Regions from separate parts of the Vibrio sp. 2130-1 genome, predicted to be linked through region 1. Evidence: predicted binding sites of a transcription regulator. Region 1 holds the regulator's gene; the other holds the start of a gene.

Region 1 (15,124 bases):
TCTTCTAAAACGCCGCCTTCCGTCGAAATGTGCCATGCGTTTGCATCACGTGAATAGATCTTAGTAAGAGACGCAGAGCAAGGAATATTACGCTCAGCTAGGTAATCCAAACACTCTTCACGGCTCACTAGGTCCCACTCACGCCAAGGTGCAATCACTTGTAAGTCCGGTGCTAGTGCTGCGAATGCGCCTTCAAAACGTACTTGGTCGTTACCTTTACCTGTACAGCCATGACACAGAGCGTCCGCGCCCACTTTACGTGCCACTTCAACCTGCGCTTTGGCAATGATTGGACGCGCCATTGATGTACCTAGCAGGTACTTACCTTCGTAGTACGCGCCGGTTTTTAGCGTTGGGTAAATGTAGTCTGCGACCATTTCTTCTTTCAAGTCAGCGATGTAGCACTCAGAAGCACCAGAGGCTTTTGCTTTCGCTTCAATGCCTTCTAGCTCTTCGGCACCTTGACCAACATCGGCAACGAAAGCCACTACTTCACAGTCGTAGTTCTCTTTTAGCCACGGGATAATTACTGAAGTATCTAGACCGCCTGAGTATGCGACTACCACTTTATTTACGTTCACTTTGCTCATGTTTTTTCTCCAAACTTAACTGGCGCTGCGCTCGGCGGTCAGTGCCAACTACGACTTCCTAATATTGAATTCTTTTGCTGATGCTTATTGAGGCAAGAATTGAGTACCAATACTTTCACCAGCGAATAACTGTGCTAATTTTTCTGGGTAACGCCAGGTCGCGACTTCAATTGGACGGCCAAGATCATTGGCGGCCTCCAAAGCGGCTTTAACTTTGACGATCATGCCATCGGTGATCACATGTCCATCGATCAACGAGTTAGCTTGCTGCTCTGACAGGGTTTTGATCAAATGGCCTTTTCCATCTAATACACCACTCACGTCTGATAACAGGACTAACTCCGCATCTAATGCGCCCGCAACCGCGACTGCTGCTTGATCAGCATTCACATTCATCATCTGGCCATCTTTGGTTAAACCAATTGAACTGATGATCGGCAGTGCACCTGTGTTTAGCACCGCTTGTAATAGTGCTGAGTCACCCGGTGATGCTTTGCCTACCGCGCCGAGTTCTGGGTCAAGTTCTTCAACAAGACACAAACCACCATCCGCAAGGCTAAGGCCCACAGCGTTAAGACCGTCCGCAATCGCTTGACCTTGAAGTAACTTATTCGCAGTGCCTGCAAGCGCGCCTGCAATCACAGGAATTTGATCGTAAGGCGTTACGCGTAAACCGTTTTTCTTAACGGTTTCAAGCTGAAGCTTTGCCATCAACTCATCAACTAGGTAGCCACCGCCATGAACGATGGCGATTTGTCGCTGTGCCGATTTTTGGTAAGCCGCAATGGCACCAAAAAGTTGGCTTAAGGTTTGAGTGCATGATAGAGCTGCACCACCTAGCTTAATGACTAAAGGAGCTTGATTGGTTTGCGTCATCGCATTTCCCTCTTTAAACGACTACAGCAACGCTGTCAGTTCTGGGTAACCGTAATGAATATTGAGACATTGCATCGCTTGACTCGATGCACCTTTAAGTAGGTTGTCGATAGCTGAAATCACAATGATGTGTTCGCCTTGTACCTTCCAGCCGATATCACAGAAAGGGGTATTTTCGACATCCTGAATACGTGGAATACCGTCGCCTTTAAGACGCACCGCAGGCTTGCCTTGATAAGCTTGTTCAAACGCCTGTGCCACTTGTGCTTCTGTCACACCTTGCGCAAGCTTCATGGTGATAGTGGCAAGAATGCCGCGTTTAAAGTTGCCGAGGTGCGGAGTAAAAATCACATCGCAACCCAAGTGCTGAGCAATCTCTGGCTGGTGACGATGGTTAAATACACCATAGGGTTGCAAGCTCACTTCACAGAAGCTGTTAACCATGGAGGCTTTACGCCCTGCACCTGATACACCACTGGTTGCGTTGATCACTGGCCATTGGTTGGTATCGAGCAACGCATGTTCTAATAAAGGTTTGATTGCAAGCTGTGAAGCGGTTGGGTAGCAACCTGCTACTGCAATCAAAGGAGTGGTTTTTATTGATTCTTGGTTCCACTCAGCTAAGCCGTATGCTGCTTTATCTAGCCAGTTGTTATGTTGATGTGCGAAGCCATAAAAAGTGTCGTAAAAGCCTTCACTTTTCACACGGAATGCACCCGATAAATCGAATACCTGACAGCCTGCCTCCAAGAAAGTTGGGGCTAAATCATGGCTGACTTCGTGAGCCGTTGCCAAAAACACCACGTCCGATTCTTGAGCGATTTGCAGTGGATCCGTTAGTGGTAAAACTGGCATATCAATGATGCCCGCTAGCTTACCGTGCAGCTGCGCGATGCTCTTTCCCGCATCAACACTGTTGGCGGAAACGTATAAACCTGATAGCGTGAGTTGTGGGTGTTTATTAACCATTAACGCTAACTCTGCGCCGGTGTAACCGCTGGCTCCAATAATCGTGGTTTTTAGCATTGTGTGACATCCATATACTTAAAGGCTCAAATGACTATTCATATTTAATTTTTGCTTTATTTTGATTTTTTATTCATTAAATATGATTTAATATGTTTTTTACATTTTTGTGGTCTGTCTGTCAACAGGAGATTTGAAGAATCCATGCAATTACCAACTTTTCTAGAGGTCTATGAAGGACTCATCAGCACCTCTTCTATCAGCTCCACGGATCCGAGCTGGGATCAGGGCAATGCAAAAGTCATCGAAAAACTCGCATCTTGGTTTAAAGATCTGGGTTTTAGCGTTGAAGTGATCGAAGTCGAGCCAGGCAAGCACAATATGATCGCACGTATGGGAGAGGGAGAAGGTGGCCTTTTACTTGCTGGCCATAGTGATACCGTGCCATTCGATCAAGGGCGATGGAATTTTGATCCGCATAAACTGACGGAAAAAGACAACCGCTTCTACGGTTTAGGCACAGCAGACATGAAAGGCTTTTTCGCCTTTATTTATGAAGCAGTGAAGAAAGTCGATTGGAGCAAGCAGAGCAAACCACTTTACGTATTAGCCACTTGTGACGAAGAGACCACCATGCTGGGCGCGCGACATTTCACAGCAAACGCCCCATTTAAGCCGGATTACTGCATCATTGGTGAACCCACCAGCCTTGTACCAATTCGAGGTCATAAAGGGCATGTGGCAAATGCCATTCGCGTAACAGGCAAGTCCGGTCACTCATCGGACCCAGCGCTTGGCGTTAACGCTATTGAGATCATGCATGAAGTCATGTTCGCCATGATGCAACTGCGTGACAAATTGATTAAAGAATATCACCATCCGGGTTTTGCCATTCCAAGCCCTACCCTAAATCTTGGACACATTCACGGTGGTGACAGCGCTAACCGTATTTGTGGTTGCTGTGAGCTGCATTACGACGTGCGTCCTCTTCCCGGCATTAGCCTTGATGGTTTAGAGAACATGTTGCGCGGAGCATTAAAAGAAGTCGAAGCGAAATGGCCTGGGAGACTGGAGATTATTCCATTGCATGAGCCTATTCCGGGTTACGAATGCCAACATGACCACCCATTTATTGGTGGTGTTGAAGAGATCTGCCAAACCAGTTCAGAAACCGTGAACTACTGTACTGAAGCACCATTTCTACAGCAGTTGTGTCCAACCTTGGTGCTCGGCCCTGGGTCAATCGACCAAGCCCATCAACCGGATGAGTTTCTATCCTTCGACTTTATCGACCCCACAATTGATGTGCTTTCAAAGGCGATGGTCAAGTACTGCTGTTAATACGCGTTTAAGCTCAAAAGTCTGTGCAGCTCGATTGAGCTGCATCTTTTTATCTTCACAATTTAGCGCTAGTCTTAACACTTATTTAACTTGTTATTTTGTAATTAATTTTCACTTCTTACTCTATGGCTGCCGTAAATTTGCTCTAAATCAGGAGACAGCGGAATAATTGCAAACTTAGTCTGCTTTATTTGACTATAACTGGTGCTTTTCGCTAGATTGGAGTCTTAACAAGGACAATGGATGTAGTTTTTTTACGAGGCAGGACGACAATGAACGAGAAATACGCCGCACTCAAAAGTAATGTGCGCATGTTAGGCCACTTATTGGGTAGCACCATTCGCGATGCCCATGGCGAAGAAATCTTCGAGAAAGTGGAAACCATTCGTAAATTATCCAAATCAGCTCAAGCAGGGAATCAAGCAGACAGGGACAGCTTGATCGAAGAAATCAAACATCTACCTGATGAGCAGCTAACGCCCGTTACTCGCGCGTTTAACCAATTTCTAAACCTCACCAATATCGCTGAGCAATACCACACGATTTCACGCCATTGTGAAGAGCACATTTGTGAACCAGACGCGATTAACTCGCTGTTTTCCAAACTGGTACAAAACGATGTGAGCAAACTGGACACTGCCCAAGCGGTTCGTGATCTAAATATTGAATTGGTATTGACGGCTCACCCAACAGAAATTACGCGCCGTACGATGATCAACAAACTGGTCAAGATAAACGAGTGCTTATCAAAGTTGGAGCTAAGCGATCTTTCTTCTAAAGAGCGCAGAAAAACCGAACGCCGCCTAGAGCAACTGATTGCCCAAGGCTGGCATTCAGACGTGATTCGACAACAACGCCCTACTCCGTTGGATGAAGCAAAGTGGGGCTTTGCGGTCGTTGAAAACTCGCTATGGGAAGCGGTACCGGACTTCCTACGTGAGATGAATGACCGTCTAAAATCTTACCTTGGAGAAGGTTTACCCATTGATGCTCGCCCAGTGCACTTCTCCTCTTGGATGGGCGGTGACCGTGACGGTAACCCGTTTGTTACTCACAACGTTACGCGTGAAGTCTTACTATTGTCTCGTTGGAAAGCCGCCGATCTTTATCTCAATGACATCAACGAGTTGATCAGCGAGCTGTCAATGACAGTTTCAAACGATCAAGTCCGTGAACTTGCTGGCGAAGATCAGCACGAACCATACCGTGCGATCCTGAAGCAATTACGCACTCTGCTCAATGAAACCAAAGATATTCTCGATGCTAAGATCCACGGTCAAAAGCTGGCTGTTAAAGCACCACTGCAAAAAGTCGAGCAACTTTGGGAACCGCTGTATGCCTGCTACCAGTCACTAAACGAATGTGGCATGGGTGTAATAGCCAACGGCTCACTACTGGATACACTACGCCGCGTAAAAGCATTTGGTATCCATCTTGTACGTCTTGATATCCGCCAGGAGAGCACGCGTCACTCAGACGTCTTGTCTGAACTGACTCGCTACTTAGGTATTGGTGATTACGAACAATGGAGTGAGCAAGATAAGATTGCTTTTCTAACTAACGAGCTGGCATCTAAACGTCCGCTTCTCCCTCGTGATTGGGAACCGTCTGAACCCGTCAAAGAGGTTTTGGATACCTGCAAGATTGTTGCAGCACAACCGCGTGAAGCGTTTGGCGCTTACGTTATTTCAATGGCACGTACCGCCTCTGACGTACTAGCCGTTCATCTACTGCTACAAGAAGCTGGTTGCCCTTACCGCATGGATGTGTGTCCTCTGTTCGAAACGCTAGACGATTTGAACAACGCGGAATCGGTCATCAAGCAGCTTATGGGGATTGACCTTTACCGTGGTTTTATCCAAAACCACCAGATGGTCATGATTGGTTACTCTGACTCAGCGAAAGATGCAGGTGTTATGTCTGCAGGTTGGGCTCAGTATCATGCGATGGAATCGTTAGTTAAAGTGGCTGAAGAAGAAGGCGTTGAGCTAACTCTATTCCATGGTCGTGGGGGCACAGTCGGTCGCGGTGGCGCACCTGCGCATGCTGCGCTTTTGTCGCAACCACCAAAAAGCTTGAAAGGCGGTTTACGTGTAACAGAGCAAGGCGAGATGATCCGCTTTAAACTGGGTCTCCCAGATGTCGCAGTAAACAGCTTTAACCTATACGCAAGTGCGATTCTGGAAGCCAACTTGTTACCGCCACCAGAGCCAAAACAAGAATGGCGCGACTTGATGGAAGTGCTATCAGAAGTAAGCTGTGAGTCTTACCGAAATGTGGTTCGTGGCGAGCCAGATTTCGTGCCTTACTTCCGCCAAGCAACACCAGAACTCGAACTCGGCAAGTTGCCACTTGGTTCTCGTCCTGCAAAACGCAACCCTAAGGGCGGAGTAGAAAGCTTACGTGCAATCCCGTGGATCTTCTCATGGAGTCAAAACCGTTTGGTACTTCCTGCATGGCTAGGCGCAGGTGAAGCGATTCAATACTCGATCGATAAAGGCCACCAAGCATTGCTCGAAGAGATGTGCCGCGAATGGCCATTTTTCTCAACTCGTCTCGGCATGCTGGAAATGGTGTACTCGAAGTGTAATATTGATATCTCTCGCTACTACGATGAGCGATTGGTGGATGAGTCGCTCCGTCCACTCGGTGAAAAGCTTCGTGCTCAGCTTCAAGAAGACATCAAAGCGGTACTGAATGTAGAGAACAATGAAAACTTGATGCAGCATGACCCTTGGGGACTCGAGTCTATTCGCTTACGCAATATCTACGTTGAGCCATTGAATATGCTACAAGCAGAGCTGCTATACCGCACGCGTCAAACCGAAGAAGCTTCTGCAAACTTGGAAGAAGCGTTGATGGTGACGATTGCTGGTATTGCTGCAGGTATGCGTAACACAGGCTAATCGTTTCATTTTTAATAAAAAGCTGGGCAAATGCTCAGCTTTTTTTTATCACAGGATAATCGCACCAAAACAAAAGCAGTCAAATAAACCACTAAAGACCCAAAAAATACCAAAACAAAAGAATAAAAAACCACAAGTTAACACTATTGATTATTATGTTAGTTTTTTAGGGTAATTTTGTCCTACTATTCCACTTCATGCTTATTATTTATATACTACTTGCCTGCTGAGAGCTCATAAATCCAATCATACCTGCTCCAGCCTTGATGGGACTCCCCATCTCTCTAGGTGATAAACGGCTTTAAGGTGACAGGACCAACATTGTTGGTGCTACTTATACATTAAAAAACTCAAGTGCCAGTAAGAGCGCAGCTGAAAGTATAAGTAGCTTGTTTACAAGTTTATTGACCATTTGGATTGAAGACATGTCATTACCACACGTAATCTTAACTGTTCTTAGCACTCGCGACGCAACCGGTTACGATATCACTAAAGAATTCTCTGCTAGCATCGGTTACTTCTGGAAAGCAAGCCACCAACAGGTGTACCGTGAACTCAACAAAATGGCTGAGAAAGAACTGGTTACTTGCGTATTAGAACCCCAAGAAGGCAAACCAGACCGCAAGGTTTACTCCATTACAGACGCTGGTCGCAGCGCTTTAGGAGAGTGGTTTGATCAACCAACTGCACACCCAACAGTTCGTGATGAGTTTTCAGCGAAATTGATGGCATGTGCCGTTCAACCTGCAGCTCCATTCCGTGACCAACTCGCCGAGCTAGTTGAAGAGTCTCGCAAACTGGTTTCTCACTACAAAGAAATTGAAGCGGCTTACTACGCAACGCCGTCAACTTTAGATAAACAAGCTCGCCTAGAACGTCTAACGCTTCGCCGTAACCTTCTGTTACGTGAAACTTGGATCACTTGGGCAGAAGAAGTTCTAACTGAACTTGAAGTGATTGGTTAAACTCCTTTTGCTTTGATAAAACGAAAAAGGCTTGCCACTTGGCAAGCCTTTTATCCTTTTGAAACCAGATTTACGCACCGACTACTGCGCGAGGACGAACACCCAACGTATGGCATAACGCGTAAGTCATCTCTGCACGGTTTAGTGTGTAGAAGTGAAAGTCCTTAACCCCTTCACGACTCAGTACACGCACCATATCAATAGCTTGGCTAGCTCCTACAAGCTGGCGAGTCACCGGATCATCATCCAAACCATCGAATTGTTTGCTCATCCATCCTGGTACTTTCACGTTGTTCTGTGCCGCAAAGCGAGAAGCTTGCTTAAAGTTCGATACAGGCAAAATTCCTGGCACAATTTCTACGTCAATTCCTGCTGCGACACAACGGTCACGGAATCGCAGGTAAGACTCAACGTCAAAAAAGAACTGAGTAATAGCACGGTTTGCACCTGCATCTACCTTACGTTTTAGGTTCAATAAGTCAGACTGAGCGCTTTTAGCTTCAGGGTGAACCTCAGGGAATGCAGCAACGGAGATATCGAAATCGTGGCGTGATTTCAGCAGCTCAACCAAATCCGAGGCATACATATCAGGCGCACCGCCACCTGGAGGAATATCACCACGCAGAGCGACGATATTTTCAATACCATTGTTCCAATAGTCATCGGCAATATTAATCAGCTCTTCACGAGTCGCATCAATACAAGTGAGATGGGGAGCGGCAACCAATCCGGTTGTTGCTTTAATTTCTTTAATGATGGAGTGTGTTCTGTCACGCTCGCCGGAGTTCGCACCGTAAGTCACAGAAACAAATTTAGGTTGAAGCGTTTTAAGACGGTGCACTGAATTCCAAAGTGTTTCTTCCATCTTAGCGCTGCTTGGCGGAAAAAACTCAAACGATACATTGATGTTATCTGATAACTCAGCAATATTCTGGTTCAAGGCGTCGATATGGCCTGCGTGCGTATATCCCATCTTACTCTCCCTGCGGCACTCCGCCACGAAAACAAATCCTTAAAATCGACGTTTAGACGTCTATATGTCTACAGAATGTATTGAATACGATTTAATGTCAACCTTGTAATTATGAATTTTTCTCAAGTTAATAATGAAGATAGTTCAAGTTTCTACTTGAGCATCATCTCACCATTTTGCACGGGTTATGACTTCAGTATGGCACTGATAGGGGAATAAAAAACCCTGGATTAATTCCAGGGTTTTTAGGTCAATCGCAACTTTAAAATAAACCAGCCAATCGGTTGAGGTCGGATTGAATAGCGCCGGCTGTCACTTCTCTGCCTGCGCCTGGTCCTCGAATGACCAGAGGGTTATCTTTGTACCACTTGCTCTCTATGGCAAAAATGTTATCGCATGGCAATAAGTTGGCGAGCGCGTGCTCACGAGATAACGCTTCGACTCCCACCGTTGCTTTACCATTTTTTTCTAAACGCGCCACATAGCGAAGCACTTGATCGTTTCTCTGTGCTTTTGTCAGACGCTCTTGAAGTATTTCACTCAACAACGCTCCATTATCGAAGAAATCATCTAAGCTCAGTTCTCTTAATTCTTCTGGCACCAAAGACTCAACTTTAACGCTGTCTGGTTCTATATCTAGGCCCGACTCTCGAGCCAAGATGACTAACTTGCGCATTACATCGGAGCCATCTAAATCAGAACGAGGATCAGGTTCGGTTAAACCTTGCTGCCAAGCAAGATCGACTAAATCATTAAATGGCACAGAACCATCAAACTGTTGGAACAGCCATGATAGCGTCCCCGAGAAAATACCCGATAGAGCGACGATTTCATCCCCACTTTCACGAAGATCTCGCACGGTATGGTTTATCGGTAACCCAGCACCAACCGTTGCGTTGTATAGCCAATGACGACCAATTTTAGCGAATGCATCTTGAACCTGATGGTAGTACTGGCTATCTGCGGAACCGGCCACTTTGTTAGCGGAAATCAAATGAATGCCTTGCTGTGCGATTTCTACGTAGCGCTGAGCTAACTCTTTACTCGCGGTAACATCAAGCACGACGGCTTCATCATAGCTTTTAAGCGCTCCCAAACGTGCCAGCCAATCCCCATTGTTTGCTATGCTTTCATCATCAAATCGTTCAGCAACACTCGCCGCCTCAATACCTTGCTCATCGAACCAATAGGTTTGGCTATCCACAACCGCGACAAGATCAAAGCTCATACCATGACGTTTTTCGAGCTCACTTTTTTGCGTAGCAAATAAATTTAGCCAACTAGAACCAATATTACCCTTGCCACATAAAGCCACTGCCACGCGTTTTTGCGCTTGGAACAACTGGCTATGAATCGTTTGAACCAACGCCTCGGTATCAGTACGGCGCAAAACAGCGACTAGGCTCAGCCCTGAGTCTGTTTCAGAGATAAATTCTACCGGAGAGTGCTTTAGCTTCTGATAAAAGCCAAAGCAATGATTGGCGTTTTTCGTAACGCCTGCACCTACCGCAGCTAAGAGCGAGTAACCTTCTTTTAGCTTAATTTCTGCCTCTACCGCAAGCTCTTGCAAGTGTTTCAATGCACCACCGGCGATTTCTGCGGTGTAAGCCAAGCGTAGCGTATGCTGATCGGATTGAGCTTCAAATGCCAATGGCTCTAATTGCGCGCGCTGCAACGCTTGTAATACATCACTCTGTGTTTTTTCGAAGTCGTGCCCATGCATGAAAGACAACTGCACCAATAAAACATCATCCAGTGAAGTAATAATTTTAGCGCCACGACCAGATGCCAATACACGCTCAATACGAGTAGAACCCGACTCTGGCAGATAGCTACACTTGAGATTAAGGTCCATGGTACTTTGCGCCACAGGCTGAAGCGTACGACTGTGTAGCACTGGGGCAGCTAAGCGAGCAAGTTCACTGGCTTCATCCAATCGAAGTAACGGTAATAAACAAGCGTCAGACACCAAACGTGGATCGGCACTATAAACACCAGCAACATCACTCCAAATCGTGACAGTACTGACTTCAGCAAGCGCGCCTATGACCGTTGCAGAATAGTCAGAGCCGTTACGACCAAGTAGAATGGTTTCTCCTGCCTCGTTCTGAGCCATAAAGCCAGTAATTACCACACGTTTATGGTTATGCTGCGCGAGGATCTCTTTAATTAAAGGGTATGAACGAGCGCGATCAACCTCTGGTTGAGTTCCCGCTTCTGCACGTAAAAACGCTCGTGCATCTTGTGCAACCGCAGGGATAGAACGTTGAGATAATAACGCGGCCAGTAGGCGAGCAGACCATACTTCTCCGTGTCCCAGTACCGCAGCTTTTTGCGCATTAGTGAGTGGTGCAGTCAGTTCCGAGAGAGTACTGAACTCATCATGTAATAAAGCTAACAGCTCTTCTTTTGCTTCACTCTCCAACAAGCTTTCTATTAGCTCAGTTTGGAACTGTCTCAAGCTTTGAAGCGCTTCATGCGCAATTCGGCCATCTTTACTTAACCCTTCCAAAAACTCAATCAAGCGGTTAGTGGTTTTTCCTGCAGCAGATACGACCACAAGATCATTTTCTGTCGAATACTCCTTGAGAATACCCACAACGCGTAAGTAGCATTCTGGGTTTGCTAAGCTACTGCCACCAAACTTATGCAGCTGACGTTGTACAGTCATTGTTATCGTCTCCTATTACTGGGTAGCTTTAGCGAACGCTTGTTCTAAATCTGTGATGAGGTCTTGTGCATCTTCCAAACCGACAGACAAACGCAATAGTTGATGAGAGACCCCAGCCTCCGCCAGCGCCTCCTCACCCATTGCACGGTGCGTCATGGATGCTGGGTGGCAAATCAAACTTTCTACACCACCTAATGACTCTGCTAATGAAAACAGTTGGAGCTCTTTCACAAACACCTTTAACTGCTCAAACGAACCAGCAAACTCAAAACTCAACATAGAGCCAAAGCCCGTTTGCTGCTTTTTAGCAATGTCGTGACCTGGATGTTCCGGCAGGCTTGGATGATAGATAGTTTTAACTAACGCTTGTTTCTGTAGGTAAGCTAGTACCTGCTGTGAGCTCTCTTCATGTACTCTCATACGAGCAGCAAGCGTACGAATACCTCGCAGTGTCATGTAACTATCGAAAGGTGTGCCCGTTGCACCAATACAATTACCCCACCATGCAAGCTCTTCTGCATGCGCTTCTGTGTTGGTGATGATTACTCCACCAATTACGTCCGAATGACCGTTGATGTACTTTGTTGTGGAGTGGATAACAAAATCCGCACCTAGCTCTAAAGGTTTTTGGTACACGGGTGTCAAAAAGGTATTGTCCACCGCAACTAACGCGCCGATTTGTTTCGCTTTTTCACAAGTAGCTGCAATATCCACTACGCGAACCAGAGGGTTTGACGGAGTTTCTAGCAAAATGAGTTTTGGTTTTTGTGCCAATGCAGCATCTAAAGCCTGTTCGTCTGATTGATCGACAAACTGAACCTTAAAATCGCCTTTGTTAGCTCGGGTATTAAAAAGACGATAGGTACCACCATAACAATCGTGAGGAGCAATAATGAGATCATCTGGGCCGAGAAAAGCGGAAACCCATAAATTTAATGCCGACGTACCGCAGTTAGTAACAACCGCTCCTTTTCCAGACTCAAGTTCAGATAGCGCACTTTCCAACAGTCCGCGGTTTGGATTACCAGATCGTGTGTAATCATACTTGGGCACTTCACCAAAAGCAGGAAAACCATAGTTAGTGGAAAGATAAATAGGTGGAACGACAGCATGATATTGGCTGTCTGATTCAATACCAGTGCGTACTGCAATGGTCGCAGGTTTGCGAGTGCTCATGGGTGTATCCTTTCACGGGTAATGACTTCTAAATAGGAATGCGCTATATCTAATGAGTAACATAAAGTGATCAACACGCTTCCTTTGCTGTTATGTTCACTTTACTCGTCAAAAAATGAGACGTCAACACTTCTAGACGTCTATATGTCTTTGCTTATGGCGGTAAATGCAGCTAAAATCAGCACCTAAATTATTTTTAACCGATTACATAAATGAAGGTGTGCAATGGCTGACTGGAATGGCGAATACATTAGCCCATATGCAGAGCACGGCAAAAAAAGCGAACAAGTAAAAAAAATTACCGTCTCTATCCCGCTAAAAGTTTTAAAGGTGCTAACTGATGAGCGTACTCGCCGTCAGATCAATAACTTACGCCATGCAACCAATAGCGAATTGCTATGCGAGGCATTTTTGCACGCGTACACAGGTCAGCCACTTCCGACAGATGAAGACCTTCGTAAAGACCGTCCTGATGATATTCCAACAGAAGTAAAAGCGCTGATGACGGAAATGGGCATCGAATTTGAGTCATTCGACGAAGAATAAAAAAGCCTGATAAAAGGTTTCAGGTAATAACTCTTGCCTCGAGCCAAATGGATGACATAAAAAATGGGACGCAATAGCGTCCCATTTTTTGTGTATCACATCTGAAAGATATATTACTCTGCCATGTAGTTTTCAGGCATCTCGATACGAGCTACACCTGAATTAACCGCCGCCTGAGCAACCGCTTTTGCAACACGTGGTAGCAAACGTGAATCCATTGGTTTTGGAATAATATAGTCCGCACCAAACTCTAGCTTATCAACACCGGCAGCCTTCAATACGGCTTCAGGTACAGGCTCTTTTGCTAGCTCGCGAATCGCCTCAACGGCTGCAAGTTTCATTTCATCATTGATTTCACTTGCACGCACATCAAGAGCACCACGGAAAATGAATGGGAAACACAATACGTTGTTAACTTGGTTAGGATAATCACTACGGCCAGTACCCATGATCAAGTCATCACGAACTGCGTGAGCAAGTTCCGGCTTGATTTCAGGATCCGGGTTAGAACATGCGAATACGATTGGCTTATCAGCCATCAACTTCAACGCTTCCGCTGGCAACAGGTTTGGACCAGATACACCTAGGAACAGATCTGCACCTTCAATTACGTCTTCTAGTGTGCGCTTATCTGTATTGTTCGCAAATAACTGCTTATATTCATTAAGGTCATCACGACGAGTGTGAATCACACCTTTGCGATCTAGCATGTAGATTTTTTCGCGCATTGCACCGCATTTGATCAGAAGCTCCATACACGCTACAGCGGCAGCGCCAGCGCCAAGACAAACAATTGTTGAATCTTCAAGTTTCTTACCTTGAAGTTCGATTGCATTCAGCATACCCGCTGCCGTTACAATAGCAGTACCATGTTGATCATCGTGGAATACTGGTACATCACAACGCTCAATCAGACGCTTTTCAATCTCAAAACAGTCTGGTGCTTTAATATCTTCAAGGTTGATACCGCCAAAAGTGTCTGCAATGCTCGCAACAGTATCCACAAATTCATCGATCGTGCGGTGCTTAACTTCAATATCAATAGAGTCAAGACCTGCGAAACGCTTAAACAGTAACGCTTTACCTTCCATCACTGGCTTAGATGCAAGTGGACCTAGGTTACCTAGACCTAGAATAGCGGTACCGTTAGAAATAACAGCAACCATGTTCCCTTTTGCAGTGTACTTGTACACGTTATCCGGGTTTTGTGCGATTTCACGCACTGGCTCTGCAACACCAGGGCTGTAAGCAAGGGCAAGATCACCCGCCGTTTCCGCAGGCTTTGTAAGTTCGACAGCAATCTTTCCTGGAGTTGGATAAGCATGGTAATCCAATGCTTTTTGGCGATGTTCTTCTTCTGGAGTGGCTGCTTGGTGGTTGTCTTCAGACATGGACGTTTCTCTTTTTTATTTTTAGGTAAGGGGGCATAAATTCTATCGGATAGAAATCAAACTTCATAGGCAAGATTGCGAGCAATATCCTTAAAAAGCCGATAATAAAAGAGATTAGACCAGATAACGGGGTTAAGCACCTGATTTTCGAGTCAGGTGCTCTTTCTTCTTACTATTATTGGAGTATGCAAACTCAGAAAGTATCGTTACTCTTCGTCCACGTATTGCGCTTGGAGATAATTCTCAATACCAGACATTTCAATCAAGCCAAGTTGCGTCTCTAGCCAATCAACATGTTCTTCTTCATCTTCAAGAATATCTTGGAAGAGATCTCGAGACACATAATCTCGAATGTCTTCAGCGTAGGCAATCGCATCTTTTAAATCTGGAATAGCCGCCATTTCAAGCTTTAAGTCACACTCGAGCATTTCCTTGGTATCTTCACCAATCATCAACTTACCTAAATCTTGTAGGTTCGGTAGGCCTTCAAGGAACAAAATACGCTCAATTAGATGATCGGCATGCTTCATCTCATCGATAGATTCGTGATATTCCTTGTCTGCTAGGTGCTTTAAGCCCCAGTCTTTATACATTCGGGCGTGAAGAAAATACTGATTAATAGCGACGAGCTCGTTACCGAGCACTTTATTGAGATGTTGAATGATGATTGGATCGCCTTTCATGACAAAACCCTCCTCTTTGGCTTCATTTAAATGTAGAAGC
Region 2 (15,124 bases), on a different contig from region 1:
AACATGGTGTTTGGTTCGATGGTCAGCTGATACCAAGACAAGTGCGGCGGTGCCAACTCAATCGCTTTGTCCAAATCTGCCAAGGCTTGTTCGATGCTTTGATCAGGTAAGCCGTGCATGAGATCGAGGTTAAAGCTGTTCAAACCGATTTGGTGCGCCAGCTTAGCAGCATTGACGGCTTCGTCTTGGCCGTGAATGCGCCCCAAACGCTCAAGCTTCTGCTGCTCAAAGCTTTGTACGCCGATAGAGATACGCGTTACACCAGCTTTGCGGTAGCCAACAAAACGCTCTGCTTCGATGGTGCCTGGATTCGCTTCCATGGTGATTTCGATTTCAGGCTTGAACGGAATACGCGCTTCAATGCCCTTAAGTAGACGCTCGATGCCTTCTGCCGAAATCAAACTCGGCGTACCACCACCAATGAAGATTGAATGCAGTGGGCGTGGCGCTTCGTTAAGGCGGTATTTCTCAATGTCGGTATCCAAATCTTCTAAAAGGGCACTGATGTACTCTTCTTCTGGAATCTCGGTTTTGAGCGCGTGAGAGTTAAAGTCGCAATACGGGCACTTTTGCACACACCAAGGGATGTGTACATACAAGCTGAGTGCTGGGGGCGTTAACATGGTCTAATTCGCTCGTGATTACTGAGACACTTGCTCAGACAGTTGAGCAAACAACGACTTGAGCGCTTTACCGCGGTGAGACAGTTGTTTTTTACGTGCAGGTTCAAGTTCGGCTGACGCACAGTTGTCTTCAGGAACAAAGAAGATTGGGTCGTAGCCAAAGCCATTTTCACCGTGTGCTTCAGTTAGAATTCGGCCTTCCCATTTACCGTGACAGACGATAGGCGTTGGGTCGTTCTCGTGACGCATGAGGACTAATACACAGTGGAAACGTGCTGTACGCTCTGCTTCTGGTACGCCTTCCATTGCCGCTAGCAATTTTTCTAGATTCTCTTGATCAGATGCGCTCTCGCCTGCGTAACGTGCAGAGTAAATGCCCGGAGCGCCTTTTAAGAAATCGACTTCTAATCCAGAGTCGTCTGCAATGGCAGGAAGCCCTGTTTCTTGTGCGGCATGGCGAGCTTTAATGATTGCGTTTTCAATGAAAGTTGTACCCGTTTCAGCTACTTCCGATACATTGAATTCACTTTGCGCTAATACTTCAAAGCCGAAGTCAGACAATAAATCTGCCATTTCACGAACTTTGCCTTGGTTACCAGTTGCTAGCACAATTTTTTTCATGGGAATCTCTTTTAATAGTGATAGAGGAGAACAAATCGTTCTCCTCTAGATATTCTTTAACTAATAAGTGGTTTTTAGCCTGCTTAGATCCAAAAGCTTTTGGAACATCACAACCCAATTACTCTTCAACATAAAACTTCTGGGTGAATTTAAGCTTACCTGAGCCTTTGTTTCCAGCTTTTACGTCAATATCGAAAGTAAAAGTTTCTTCGTGGGTAATTGGTAGTTCGGCTAAATAGTATATCGCATTGCCTTCTTTGACTTCACGAAAGGTCAAGGTCTGAGTTTGGCCGATAAGGTTCTTCGCGCGTCCAGCAATTTTTGCTTCTAATGCTGGCTTACCCAATGAAGCTCTATCTAACACGCTAATATTAACCACAGCGAGGTATCCATTACGTTTGATATCGTAGCTACGTGCGACTTTGGGTGTTAGGAATGTTGAGTTAAACGCGACATAGTGTACTTCGATATCTTTCATATTTTTAAACTGATCGGCGAAGCTTGGTAACGACAACAGGCTAATCAGTAATGCGGTAATCCATTTGCTCATTGTTACTTCCTCAAAGCACTTGTTATAAAACAACCATAGCTGCAATTTTACCTTGGTCAGGGGGTAAAAAATGCGTACTCAGTCGTTGGTATTAGTAAGTGTGGTACAAAATCGTAAATAAAAAGCCATCATATGATGGCTTTAATTTCTGTCGGTATCTGGGTAGGCGATTCTATCCGAATTTGTTTGTGCCGTCCTAATTCACCTTTTTCTATGTGAACCAAGCCCTTAGCGATTTTAAACTGCTTGGCTAAGAACTTAGTTAGGTGTGCATTAGCTTTGCCATCGACAGGTGGAGCAGTAATGGCGATTTTTAGCTCTTCACCATGCAAGCCAACGATTTTATCGCGGCTAGCTTTAGGTTGAATATAGAGCTTCAGGATGATGTCCTCACCATCTTGCCAAACTGCAGCTGACATTATAGCTGGAACCAAATTGGACCAATGATATCGCCCATTAAGAAGTTCGCGAACTGCAAGCCGATAAATAGCACCAGTACGCTTAAATCAAGACCACCAATAGCCGGAAGAATACGACGGATTGGAGCGCACATTGGCTCGGTCAGTTGATGGAATACGTACTCGATAGGGCTGCGGCCTTGGCTTACCCAGCTCAAAATTGCACGGATCAATAGTACCCAGAACAATAGGCCACCAGCGGCTTTGATTAATGATAGTAAGCCCAAGAATAAGAAGTCAGCGCTGAAAGAGACGGAACCGTTCGAAGCTATTAGGATAAGCACGACAAATTTAAGCACACACAACACGTAGGCAAACAACACGGTTGCTAGGTCAATATTCCCCACGGAAGGGATAACGCGGCGCAGTGGACCAATGACCGGCTGAGTCGCTTTTACTATAAATTGCGAGAATGGGTTGTAGAAGTCTGCGCGCGCAGCTTGCAACCAAATTCGCAAAATTACGACCATGATGTACAGGTCAAATAGGGTTGAGATGAGAAAACTCATTGAATTCATAAGGTACCCTTAACAAGTGATGGATGATACTAAACGGAGTTCATCCAAATAATTAAAACAGTTTTTCCATTTCTTCCGCGCGAGCCACAGCAGCTTGCATGGCTTTAGCGACAATATCTGAAAGTTGATGTTCGTTGAATGTACGCAGTGCTTCTGCCGTTGTCCCACCTTTCGATGTTACGTTCTCACGCAGGGTCGATAGCTCAGTTTCTGGGTTGCTAACCACCATACTGGCCGCGCCCAGTGCAGCTTGCTGAACCAATAGTCGAGCGGTCTCTTTATCAAAGCCTTGCGCAATCGCTTCTGCTTGCATCGCTTCCATAAACAGGAAGAAGTATGCTGGAGCACTGCCCGCTGCGGCAATCACATTATTGATGCCAGACTCTTGCTCAACCCAACATACTTTACCGACCGCTTCCATTAACTCTGCGGCAAAAGCTTTGTCGTGCTCGGTTACATGAATTGGTGCGAATAATCCACTCATACCCAACCCAAGTTGCGATGGCGTATTTGGCATAACACGAACCAAGTTCAATTTGGTGGCTAGCATATCATCCAATCGAGAACAGTTGATGCCTGCGGCAATAGAAATCACCAGTTTATTAGTGAAATCGATCGATTGCAGTGGTTTACAGACATCCGCCATCATTTGCGGTTTCACAGACAATACCACCACATCCGCCTCGGTCGCAGCTTGGATGTTATCGCTGGTGGTACGGATGCCAAAATCTTGTTCTAGCAGAAGGCGGCGAGCCTCTGAAGGAGCCGTTGCAGTAATGTTTTGCGCTGGGTATCCGTTAGCAACCAAGCCTGAAACAATGGCTCTCACCATGTTGCCAGCACCAATGAAGGCGATTTTTTTATGTTCCATTTGTCTGATTTCCATCATGATATTTAGAATTTGTTGTGCGCTCAGGTGTATAATGGCACCGCTGTTACTTACTGCTCCTATTGGCGAGTAAGATGATTGCGCATTTACGCTCTAACGATTGACGACATAACTTATGTCGCGAGTGAGCGTTTTGTTGATTTAGCTGTAGTCTCGTGCGCCGAAAATAGCGGTTCCAATACGAACCATTGTACTACCAGCTTCGATTGCAGCGGTCATATCACCACTCATTCCCATTGATAATGTATCGATTTCTGGGAACTGTGCTTCGAGTGTTTGCTTCAACGTAGCCAACTTCTGAAATTCACGGAGTTGTGATTCGTAGTCAGACACGTTGGCAGGAATCGACATCAACCCTCTTAAAGTGAGGTTGGGTAGGCGAGAAATCAACTCCGCCAGCTCGAATACTTCCGCTTCAGTGACACCAGACTTAGATGCCTCACCACTGGTGTTAACCTGAATCAGAACTTGTAGCGGTTTAAGTTCGCTTGGCCGCTGATCATTCAGGCGTTGAGCAATCTTGGTTCGATCGATGGTGTGAACCCAATCGAAATGTTCGGCAACAAGTCGCGATTTATTCGACTGAATCGGGCCAATGAAGTGCCATTCGATTCGATTATCTGGATAATGCTCGGCAAAGTGCTGAACTTTACTGACGCCCTCTTGGACGTAGTTTTCACCAAAGGCGGTTTGTCCCGCTTGGTAGGCTTCGAGAATTGCCTCGACAGGTTTAGTTTTGCTTACCGCTAGAAGTTGCACTGACTCTGGAGTTCGACCACATTTTTGCTCGTCATATCGAATTTGAGAGGTGATATGTTCAATATTTTGTTGAATACTACTCATAGCTGTACTTTAGACTTAAGGATTTTAAATGGATATCACTGAGTTACTGGATTTTAGTGTAAAACATAATGCCTCGGATCTACATCTTTCTGCAGGTGTCCCACCAATGGTTCGTATTGATGGGGATGTGAGAAAACTAGGTATTCCAGCGTTTACACACCAAGAAGTGCATCGTTTGGTTTTCGAAATCATGAACGATGCCCAACGCAGTGAGTTCGAAGAAAAACTCGAAGTCGATTTCTCTTTTGAGTTGCATAACGTTGGCCGTTTCCGTGTCAACGCTTTCAACCAATCTCGCGGTTGTGCGGCAGTATTCCGTACCATTCCAAGTAGCATTCCAACTCTGGAAGAGCTAGAAGCGCCAGAGATCTTCAAAAAAATTGCGAACGCTGAAAAAGGCTTAGTTCTGGTCACTGGCCCAACAGGTTCAGGTAAATCGACGACCTTAGCAGCCATTGTTGACTACATTAACCGTAATCACAACAAGCACGTACTCACAATTGAAGATCCGATTGAATTTGTTCACAACAACAATAAATGTTTGATCAACCAGCGTGAAGTTCACCGTGACACCCATAGTTTCCAAAATGCTTTGCGTAGTGCATTGCGCGAAGACCCAGACGTTATTCTGGTTGGTGAGATGCGTGACAAAGAAACCATCAGCCTTGCCTTAACGGCGGCAGAAACGGGTCACTTAGTTTTCGGGACGTTGCACACCAGCTCGGCGGCAAAAACCATTGACCGTATTATCGATGTGTTTCCTGGTAGTGATAAAGATATGGTTCGCTCGATGCTATCTGAGTCCCTTCGTTCGGTTATCGCGCAAAAGCTTCTGAAGCGTAATGGTGGTGGCCGTATTGCATGCCATGAAATTATGATGGCAACGCCTGCGATTCGCAACTTGATCCGCGAAGACAAAGTCGCGCAGATGTATTCGATCATTCAAACAGGTGCGGCTCACGGCATGCAAACCATGGAGCAAAATGCTCGTCAGTTAATGGCGCAAGGCATGGTTGCTCGTGAAGAGGTCGATAGTAAGATCGGATTAGAAGTGCAGCAATTCTCGTAACGTTCATACAGATAATGGTGAATACGGAAGATGGATCTAGATAAATTTCTCGAAGGCATGCTGGCGCTGAAAGCGTCGGATCTTTACATCACGGTTGGAGCGCCAATTCTATTTCGTGTGGATGGCGAATTGCGTCCGCAAGGGGAAAAACTTACTGAGAGCGATGTGGCTGCATTACTCGACAGCGCTATGGAACCAGATCGGCGTCAGGAATTTCGTAAAAGTCGCGAGTCGAATTTTGCCATTGTGAGAGATTGTGGTCGCTTCCGTGTGAGTGCCTTTTTTCAACGCGAGTTACCAGGCGCAGTGATTCGTCGTATTGAAACTAATATTCCTACTTTTGAGCAGTTAAAGTTACCGTTAGTGTTGCAAGATTTGGCGATAGCTAAGCGTGGTTTGGTGCTGGTGGTCGGTGCTACTGGTTCGGGTAAATCGACCACTATGGCGGCGATGACAGGTTATCGAAACAGCAATAAAACCGGGCACATTTTGACGGTCGAAGATCCGATCGAGTTCGTGCATGAACACAAGCGCTGTATCGTGACTCAACGTGAAGTTGGGTTAGATACGGAAAGCTATGAAGTTGCGCTTAAAAACTCGCTGCGCCAAGCACCAGATATGATTTTGATTGGTGAGATCCGTAGCCGTGAAACAATGGAATACGCGATGACCTTCGCCGAAACGGGTCACCTGTGTATGGCAACGTTGCACGCCAACAATGCAAACCAAGCTTTAGAGCGCATTCTTCACTTGGTACCGAAAGATCAAAAAGAACAATTCTTGTTCGACTTGTCGATGAATCTGAAAGGCGTGGTTGGTCAGCAGCTGATCCGAGATAAAAGTGGGCAGGGACGTCATGGTGTATTTGAGATCTTGCTAAATAGCCCACGTGTGTCGGATTTGATTCGTCGCGGAGATTTACATGAGTTGAAGTCAACCATGGCTCGCTCAAATGAGTTTGGTATGCTGACGTTCGATCAATCTCTTTATAAGTTAGTGATGCAAGGTAAGATCAGCGAAGAGGATGCACTACATAGTGCCGACTCGGCAAATGATCTGCGCTTGATGTTGAAAACGCAGCGTGGTGAAGCATTCTCTACGGGCAGTTTGGCGAACGTTAAGATCGATATGGATTAATCCAATCCAGAAACAAAAAAAGGTTGGCAGGAGACAACCTTTTTTCATTGTGCTTGAAGTGTTTACTCACCCCAAAGGGCTTCAAACCAGCTTTCTAGAATCACCACTGCTGACTGGCAGTCAACATTACCTTTCGATAGGGCTTTATAGCCGCCCATGCTGAACAACTCCGCACGAGCTTCTGCAGTAGATAAACGCTCATCATGCAGTTCAACAGGCAATCCGTATCGGCCTTGCAGACGCTTAGCAAATTTTCGTGCACGAGGGGTTATGGTCTCAAGGTCTTTACCATGCAGATCGGTCGGTAAACCGACCACTAGCAAATCTGGTTGCCACTCTTTGATTTGCTTTTCGATATCGTCCCAGTTTGGAATACCGTCATTGGCTTTAAAGGCTTTTAATGGGGAAGCTGTACCAGTAATTTCTTGGCCAATAGCGCTACCAATGCTTTTGGTTCCAAAGTCAAAAGCCATAATTGTGCGTGACATAAGGTGTCTCTATCTAATGTAACTGTATATTTGTACTAAGCATGTCCAGAGTCTGCTGAAAGGTGACTTGGGTCGATGCCCAGCTTTTCGACCGCTTTCTTCCAACGCTCGTTGATTGGTGTATTAAAGATAATTTCAGGCGTCGCTTCAATGGTGAGCCAAGAGTTTTCGACCAGCTCACTTTCTAATTGGCCTGCACTCCAACCGGAGTAGCCAAGTGCCACTAAGTAATCACTTGGTTCTGCTTCTGTTCCTAACACCGACAGAATATCACGCGAAGTGGTTACCGCGAGGTCATCGGTCATTTGGACGCTGGACTCGTAGTAATCTTTGGGTTTATGCAAAATAAAGCCACGATCTTCCGAGATTGGGCCGCCATTGTAAACTGGTCTATCTAGACTGGCTTCAAATAGGCGCGGGTGTACTGGCTGAACTTCCACCTGCTTGAGCATGTTGCCGACGGTGATATCAACAGGAGCATTGATCATCAGCCCCATAGCGCCGTCTTCGTTGTGCTCACAAACGTAGATCACGCTGTTTTGAAAGTACGGATCTTTCATCCCAGGCATGGCAACCAAAAAGTGATTTGTGAGATTCATACTCATATTGACCCTTAACTCTCGTAAATGCCCTTAAGCAAACATCATACAATTTACATCTAGGTATGTGCATGAGTTTGCTTAAGTTAATGTACTACGCTCTCTATTAACTGTAATACAGTTTGAGTTATTCGCCTTTTACTCGACGCTCAATCGCATCCATCAGCTTGCCTGTGATTGAGATATCAAAAGCGGCTTCAATTTCGCGAATACAGGTTGGGCTGGTGACGTTGATTTCTGTTAGCTTGTCGCCAATTACGTCAAGGCCAACAAAGATAAGGCCTTTTTCTTTCAGTGTCGGAGCAACGGTTTGCGCAATTTTGAGGTCGGTTTCGCTTAGCGGACGAGCTTCACCAGTACCACCAGCGGCTAGGTTGCCGCGCGTTTCGCCTTTAGCAGGAATGCGTGCTAGACAGTAAGGCATAGGTTCGCCATCTACCACTAGGATACGTTTGTCACCGTTGCTGATGTCTGGCACGAAGGTTTGTGCCATTGCGTAGTTTTGACCGTGGTTAGTCAATGTCTCGATGATCACAGAGACGTTTGGATCGTTTTCTTTTACACGGAAGATGGACGCGCCACCCATACCATCAAGTGGTTTCAGGATGACATCACCATGTTTTTCACGAAATTCTTTAATTTTCTCTGCTTTTCGCGTCACGATCGTTGTAGGTGTCAGCTCTGGGAACCATGCTGTAAACAGCTTTTCGTTACAATCACGTAAGCTTTGAGGCTTGTTAACGATCAGTGCACCTTGTTCTTCTGCACGCTCAAGGATGTAAGTCGCGTAGATGTATTCAGTATCAAACGGAGGATCTTTACGCATTAGTACCGCGTCTAGCTCAGACAGTTCGATAGTTTGCTCTGATTTGAACTCGTACCAACCGTTTGGATCTTCTTTTAGTTCCACCACTTTAGTATCTGCAATGGCAACGCCTTGATCGAGATGCAGATCATTCATTTCCATGTAGTGGATTTCATAGCCGCGTCGTTGCGCTTCAAGCATCATGGCAAAGCTAGAGTCTTTTTTGATGTTAATGGACGAGATTGGGTCCATTACGATACCGAGTTTGATCATTATTTTTCTCCGTTTAACCAAGATCGCCGAAACGAACTTGTAAGGCTGTAATTGCTGTCAGAGCCGCTGTTTCGGTGCGCAGAACGCGAGGGCCGAGTAGCGTTTCTTCAAATTGGTATTCTCGAGTCATCTCGATCTCTTCAGACGATAAACCGCCTTCAGGACCGATCAGTAGGCGCACTTTTTCAACCGGGGTTGGCAAAGTGTTGATTGAGTATTTAGCACGAGGGTGAAGGTTAAGCTTTAAACCATCGTACTCTTCTTTACACCACTCTTCCAAGCTCATAATTGGACGAATTTCGGGCACGACATTACGCCCACATTGCTCACAGGCACTGATGGCGATTTTCTGCCATTGCGCGAGTTTTTTCTCAAAACGCTTTTGGTCAAGCTTGACGCCACAACGTTCAGAAATCAGAGGAGTGATGGTATTGACGCCAAGTTCAACAGACTTTTGGATGGTGAACTCCATCTTATCGCCACGTGAAATGACTTGACCAAGGTGCAGATCTAAAGGGGATTCAATACTGTTTTCTACGCGCTCGGTGATGTTAACCAAAACTGATTTCTTGCTGACTTCACTGATAACCGCTGGGAACTCTGCGCCACTGCCGTCAAAAAGGAGAACGTCTTGGCCTTCTTTCATGCGCAAAACACGACCGATATGGCCTGCTGCGTCGTCACTTAAAGCAAGTGAGCCAAGTTGATGAATGGTTTCTGGATGATAAATTCGAGGGGTACGCATGAGATTTCCAGCAAGAGAATAAACTTAAACCCTAACATGGATGCTTTGCACCGAAAAAACAAGGGGCAAGAAGCGTTTCAATATCAGTAATTGAAACGCTTCGAGGTCGGAGGTTACAGTGCGCGGCAGGCTTCTTGAACAAATGGGTTGTGATTGCCCTGTACTTTTGCAATGCGCTCGTCACGCTCACATTCCCATTTATCGACAGGATAGGTTTTGTTCCAAGCACTCATTAATTGCGTTTGCTGTTTCGACAGTTTGAAACCGTACTCTTTGCTCATGTATAGATAGGTGCGAGCAATTGAGCCACGCGCACGGTCTGGTGGCATGACTTTACGCTGCTTAAAGTTCACTTGCATCTCACAGCGACCATAACTTACGCCATCCATACCGTTCCATTGGCTGAAGTTGTAGTTCGAACGGTCACCGTTTACTTCACCAATAGCAGGAGTTAGGTTGTGCAAGTCTGCTTCCATCAAACGAAAAGTTTCGTCTTTTTTCTTACAGTTTTTACGTCCGCCATCTTGCCAGCATTGACGCTGGTGGCCAAATTGCCACGCAGGAACAACGTGCTCCCATTCGATTCGTGCAGCCCGTTTTTCTTGTTTACGGACTTGGTAGCCGCAAGAGGCTAAATCGGGTAAGCCTTTCTTGCCTTGCCATTGAATGTTACAGCCACAGTAGAAGCTTGTTGGATGGTCTTGATAAATTTTGACCGCCTCACGTTTGGCAGCAGAGAATGAGCTCGGTGGCGCGGCAATCGCAGTGCTAGAAAGCGCGATAAGCAACAGAGAGAGTAAGTATTTCATGATAAAAGTCTTTATAAAGTATGACTTTATTCATGATAACACGCATAAAATAGCTTTAGTGATGAGTAAGTTAACAATAAGTGGCGAAGGGAAGGTTTTGATCAACTCGATTTTTATTTTGGGAACGCAAGTAACACTATGAGGTAAGGGCTACGATAATTGAATGCCGGTGAAGTTAAGTGGTTGGCGACATTTTTGACAAGAGTACGTTGCCTCTTTGCGCAGTACTTTATTATGACGGCGAATCGATAGAGGGTAGGTCATACAACCACAACGATACTCAAAGGTTTTACCTTGAACGGATTTTACTTCAAAGCTGTGAGTGGTTTTGGCTGGTACGTTAAATACGGCTTCCATGACGCCTTTCCATTCTTTACCGTGAGGCCTAACTCGCCCGTAAACCTGATAAGTAATCAGGTGCGCTACCTCATGAGGAATGACTTCATCTAAGAATGCTTGGGTGTTTTCGCGAAATAAAACAGAGTTTAGGCGTACTTGATTTAATTGAAGGTAGGCTTTTCCTGCCGCTTTCCCACGAACGTCGAAGGTGATTGTTGGAATCGGGAAAGAACGTTTGAAAGCTTGTTCCGCCATCGCGATACAGTCCGCCATCACTTGCTTGGCTTTATAGCTGAGTTCTATATCCACAATTCACCTCGATAAATCAAATAAAAAAGCCCCCGCATTTGCGAGGGCCAGATCATAGCATCAGTTAATTATGGTGTGTGTTTTTTCTTGATGGTGGCATGGTAAGCGTGCCATGTACCGTAGCCTAGAATTGGCATGGTAAACAACATTCCGATCCCGTAGGTCGCAAAGCCGATAAGAATACCGCCACAGATGATCGCTGCCCAAACAATCATTGCTGGAATGTTGGATTTCACTGTATTAAAGCTGGTAAATACAGCGGTCATCATGTCTACGCGACGCTCCATCATGAGCGGAATAGAAAAGGCTGAAATGCTAAACACCAAACAAGCCAAAACAAAGCCAACTAAAGAGCCGATGACAAGGAAGGGTAGGAACTCACTTAAAGGTGCCCCTTGAACAGAAGGGTAGAGTGCATGAAGTAGAGCGGCAATGCGCATCCAAAATATCATACACACTGCGAGTAACACGGCGAACGCCCATTGAGATGTTGAGTTACGACCGATCGCTTTCATTGAATGGAACAAGCTTGCTTTGTGTCCGCGCTCTCTCTCCCAACTGGCATCATACAAACCCAGCGCGAGAAACGGACCAATTAACATGTAAACAATCAAACTGGGCATGACGACTAAGTGTGTGCCTTGCCACTGTACGAGCAAAACAATGCCTATCGCAGCTGCCATAAAACAGATGCCATAGAAAGCACTAATAAGCGGCATTCGCACGAAATCATGCAGACCTAATGCGAGCCAATGAAAAGGTGCAGAAAGATTGACCGTATTGCACGGTATGGTTCTGGCGTATTCGTTGTCTGGCACTTCCTTTCGCTTGTTGTGGAAGTCCGATGGATTAACAGTTCGAGGCATAACTCCTCCTTGATTTATTCCCACATTATCCGCTTATACCAACTGACAGCGGTTTTTGTTCAGTCAAACTTGAAGCGACTTTTTCAAGTTTACATCTGAGCATTGGCTTAGTTTGGTATCGGCCATAAAGATGCTTAACTCATGTCTTTACTTAAGTGTTGCTTCCACAGTCGCCAGCATCCGACGTCTCTATTTAAATTGGAATTAACAATATTTTAACTATTGGCGGAGATGGGATAATTTACAAATAATTGCTTAAAATTTATTCGGTATAAAAATGAGGGAGAAACAGGACTGCTTTGTGGGGCAGGGCGGTATGAGCCGAAATGACTAGATAAAAGTTGCTGAAAATAAAAAGCCCCCACCATAAGCGAGGGCTTGATTGATTCTTGCTTAGCTTGATTATTTGATGCCAGCGAAATCGCGTAGAAGTGCAGCTTTGTCTGTCGCTTCCCACGGGAATTCTTCACGACCGAAGTGACCGTAAGCCGCTGTCTTCTTGTAGATAGGTTGAAGAAGGTTAAGCATTTCTTGTAGACCGTATGGACGTAGGTCGAAGAATTGACGAACCGCTTCAATGATGATGTCGTGAGGTACTTTCTCAGTACCGAACGTTTCCACCATGATAGACGTTGGATCAGCAACACCGATTGCGTAAGAAAGTTGGATCTCACAACGGTCAGCCATGCCTGCCGCTACGATGTTTTTCGCTACGTAGCGTGCTGCGTATGCTGCACTACGGTCAACTTTTGATGGATCTTTACCAGAAAACGCACCGCCACCGTGACGAGCTGCGCCGCCGTAGGTATCTACGATGATCTTACGACCAGTTAGGCCACAGTCACCCATAGGACCACCGATTACGAAGCGACCGGTTGGGTTAATGAAGAAGTTTGTTTCTTTGTTGATCCACTCAGAAGGTAGCACTGGCTTAATGATCTCTTCCATTACCGCTTCACGCAGGTCTGAAGTTGAGATTGAGTCACAGTGTTGAGTTGAAAGAACAACCGCGTCGATACCAACGATGTTACCTTGATCGTATTGGAATGTTACCTGAGATTTTGCATCAGGACGCAACCAAGGTAGTGTGCCGTTTTTACGAACTTCTGCTTGCTTTTGAACAAGACGGTGAGAGTAAGTAATTGGCGCTGGCATTAGTACTTCAGTTTCGTTACAAGCGTAACCAAACATGATGCCTTGGTCGCCTGCACCTTGTTCTTTAGGGTCAGCTTTATCAACACCTTGGTTGATATCTGGCGACTGTTTACCGATTGTGTTTAGTACCGCACAAGAATCTGCGTCAAAGCCCATATCTGAATGTACGTAGCCGATTTCACGAACGGTTTCACGAGTTAACTCTTCGATGTCTACCCATGCTGAAGTCGTGATTTCACCACCCACCATTACCATACCGGTTTTAACGTAAGTCTCACATGCAACACGAGCCTTTGGATCTTGCTCTAGAATCGCGTCAAGAACCGCATCAGAAATCTGGTCTGCAATTTTATCTGGATGACCTTCTGATACTGACTCAGAAGTAAACAGGTGCTTAGCCATGTTAGCTCCACTATATCTGGTTTAAAACTGGGGAATGATAAACTCTCCAGCGCAAATTAATACTAATTTTTGTAGGTGTATCTACATCTAGACGTCTATTCTAAATTTGATTGCTCGAATTACAAGCTCTTTTTTGGTTTTTGTTATAACCAAACGTTTGCCTGATTTATTGATAATTTTAAGAACTTCGAACGATTTGGCGCGAAAGGTGCAATATTTGTGAGGTTTTGGACTGGAAAACGTTTGCACACCCAACAGGGCTTTGAGAGAATTATGACCTACTTTTCGTTTCGCTTAATGTACTCAGGAGCAGACATGTCGTCTCGTAAACATCTTGCCAATGCAATTCGTGCTCTAAGCATGGATGGTGTTCAACAAGCTAACTCAGGCCACCCAGGCGCACCAATGGGTATGGCTGATATCGCTGAAGTTCTTTGGCGCTCTCACCTAAACCATAACCCTTCAAACCCAGAGTGGGCCGACCGCGATCGCTTTGTGCTGTCAAACGGTCATGGGTCAATGCTTATTTACTCTCTACTGCACTTAAGCGGTTACGAGCTATCTATTGACGATCTGAAAAACTTCCGTCAATTGCACTCAAAAACCCCAGGTCACCCAGAGTACGGCTACGCGCCTGGTATCGAGACAACAACGGGTCCTCTAGGTCAAGGCATCACTAACGCTGTTGGTATGGCGATCGCAGAGAAAGCACTAGCGGCACAGTTCAACAAAGAAGGTCACGATATCGTTGACCACTTTACGTATGTGTTCATGGGTGACGGCTGTCTAATGGAAGGCATCTCGCATGAAGCATGCTCTCTTGCAGGTACTCTTGGTCTAGGCAAGCTGATTGCATTCTGGGATGACAACGGCATCTCTATCGACGGTCACGTTGAAGGTTGGTTCTCTGACGATACACCTAAGCGTTTTGAAGCGTACGGCTGGCATGTAATCCCAGCAGTCGATGGTCACGACTCAGACGCGATCAACGCAGCAATTGAAGCAGCAAAAGCGGACCCACGTCCTACGCTTATCTGTACCAAAACAATTATCGGTTTCGGTTCTCCTAACAAGTCTGGTTCGCACGACTGTCACGGTGCACCACTAGGTCACGATGAAATCCAAGCGGCTCGCGAATACCTAGGTTGGGAGTACGGCCCATTTGAGATCCCGGCAGATGTTTACGCTGAGTGGGATGCAAAAGAAGCGGGCGCCGCGAAAGAAGCAGCTTGGAATGAAAAATTCGAAGCATACGCTGCAGCTTACCCTGCTGAAGCGGCAGAGCTTAAACGACGTCTAAACGGCGAACTTCCTGCACAGTGGGAAGAAAAAGCGAACCAAATCATTGCCGATCTTCAAGCAAACCCAGCGAACATTGCATCACGTAAAGCATCGCAAAATGCACTAGAAGCGTTTGGTCAAATGCTTCCTGAGTTTATGGGTGGTTCTGCTGACCTAGCGCCTTCTAACCTGACCATGTGGTCTGGTTCTAAGTCTCTAGAAACGGAGGACTTCTCTGGCAACTACATCCACTACGGTGTACGCGAATTCGGTATGACTGCTATCATCAACGGTATCGCATTGCACGGTGGTTTCGTTCCTTACGGCGCAACATTCCTAATGTTC

What was found. The regulator MetJ, encoded in region 1, represses methionine synthesis genes. The targets are predictions, from matches to a motif close to TTAGACNTNTANANGTCTAA.
Region 2: a site for MetJ is predicted at 13,578-13,597, ahead of metK (methionine adenosyltransferase). Genes of this name have one in related genera too.

The regions. Positions count from the first base shown of each region.
Region 1 is NZ_JAWOUT010000021.1:35,911-51,034, forward strand. It holds gene R7Q09_RS21855 (argininosuccinate synthase) at 1-590, opposite strand, end outside; gene argB (acetylglutamate kinase) at 675-1,466, opposite strand; gene argC (N-acetyl-gamma-glutamyl-phosphate reductase) at 1,488-2,492, opposite strand; gene argE (acetylornithine deacetylase) at 2,637-3,773, shown strand; gene ppc (phosphoenolpyruvate carboxylase) at 4,046-6,679, shown strand; gene R7Q09_RS21880 (PadR family transcriptional regulator) at 7,105-7,644, shown strand; gene metF (methylenetetrahydrofolate reductase) at 7,715-8,617, opposite strand; gene R7Q09_RS21890 (bifunctional aspartate kinase/homoserine dehydrogenase II) at 8,880-11,288, opposite strand; gene R7Q09_RS21895 (O-succinylhomoserine (thiol)-lyase) at 11,304-12,464, opposite strand; gene metJ (met regulon transcriptional regulator MetJ) at 12,690-13,010, shown strand; gene R7Q09_RS21905 (malic enzyme-like NAD(P)-binding protein) at 13,124-14,401, opposite strand; gene bfr (bacterioferritin) at 14,608-15,084, opposite strand.
Region 2 is NZ_JAWOUT010000030.1:6,539-21,662, forward strand. It holds gene hemW (radical SAM family heme chaperone HemW) at 1-623, opposite strand, end outside; gene R7Q09_RS23380 (XTP/dITP diphosphatase) at 642-1,244, opposite strand; gene R7Q09_RS23385 (DUF4426 domain-containing protein) at 1,363-1,794, opposite strand; gene yggU (DUF167 family protein YggU) at 1,923-2,213, opposite strand; gene R7Q09_RS23395 (YggT family protein) at 2,213-2,770, opposite strand; gene proC (pyrroline-5-carboxylate reductase) at 2,823-3,641, opposite strand; gene R7Q09_RS23405 (YggS family pyridoxal phosphate-dependent enzyme) at 3,801-4,502, opposite strand; gene R7Q09_RS23410 (type IV pilus twitching motility protein PilT) at 4,531-5,571, shown strand; gene R7Q09_RS23415 (PilT/PilU family type 4a pilus ATPase) at 5,602-6,708, shown strand; gene ruvX (Holliday junction resolvase RuvX) at 6,771-7,196, opposite strand; gene R7Q09_RS23425 (YqgE/AlgH family protein) at 7,232-7,795, opposite strand; gene gshB (glutathione synthase) at 7,923-8,873, opposite strand; gene rsmE (16S rRNA (uracil(1498)-N(3))-methyltransferase) at 8,887-9,618, opposite strand; gene endA (deoxyribonuclease I) at 9,732-10,427, opposite strand; gene R7Q09_RS23445 (SprT family zinc-dependent metalloprotease) at 10,578-11,075, opposite strand; gene R7Q09_RS23450 (DUF2189 domain-containing protein) at 11,144-11,941, opposite strand; gene metK (methionine adenosyltransferase) at 12,344-13,498, opposite strand; gene tkt (transketolase) at 13,814-15,124, shown strand, end outside.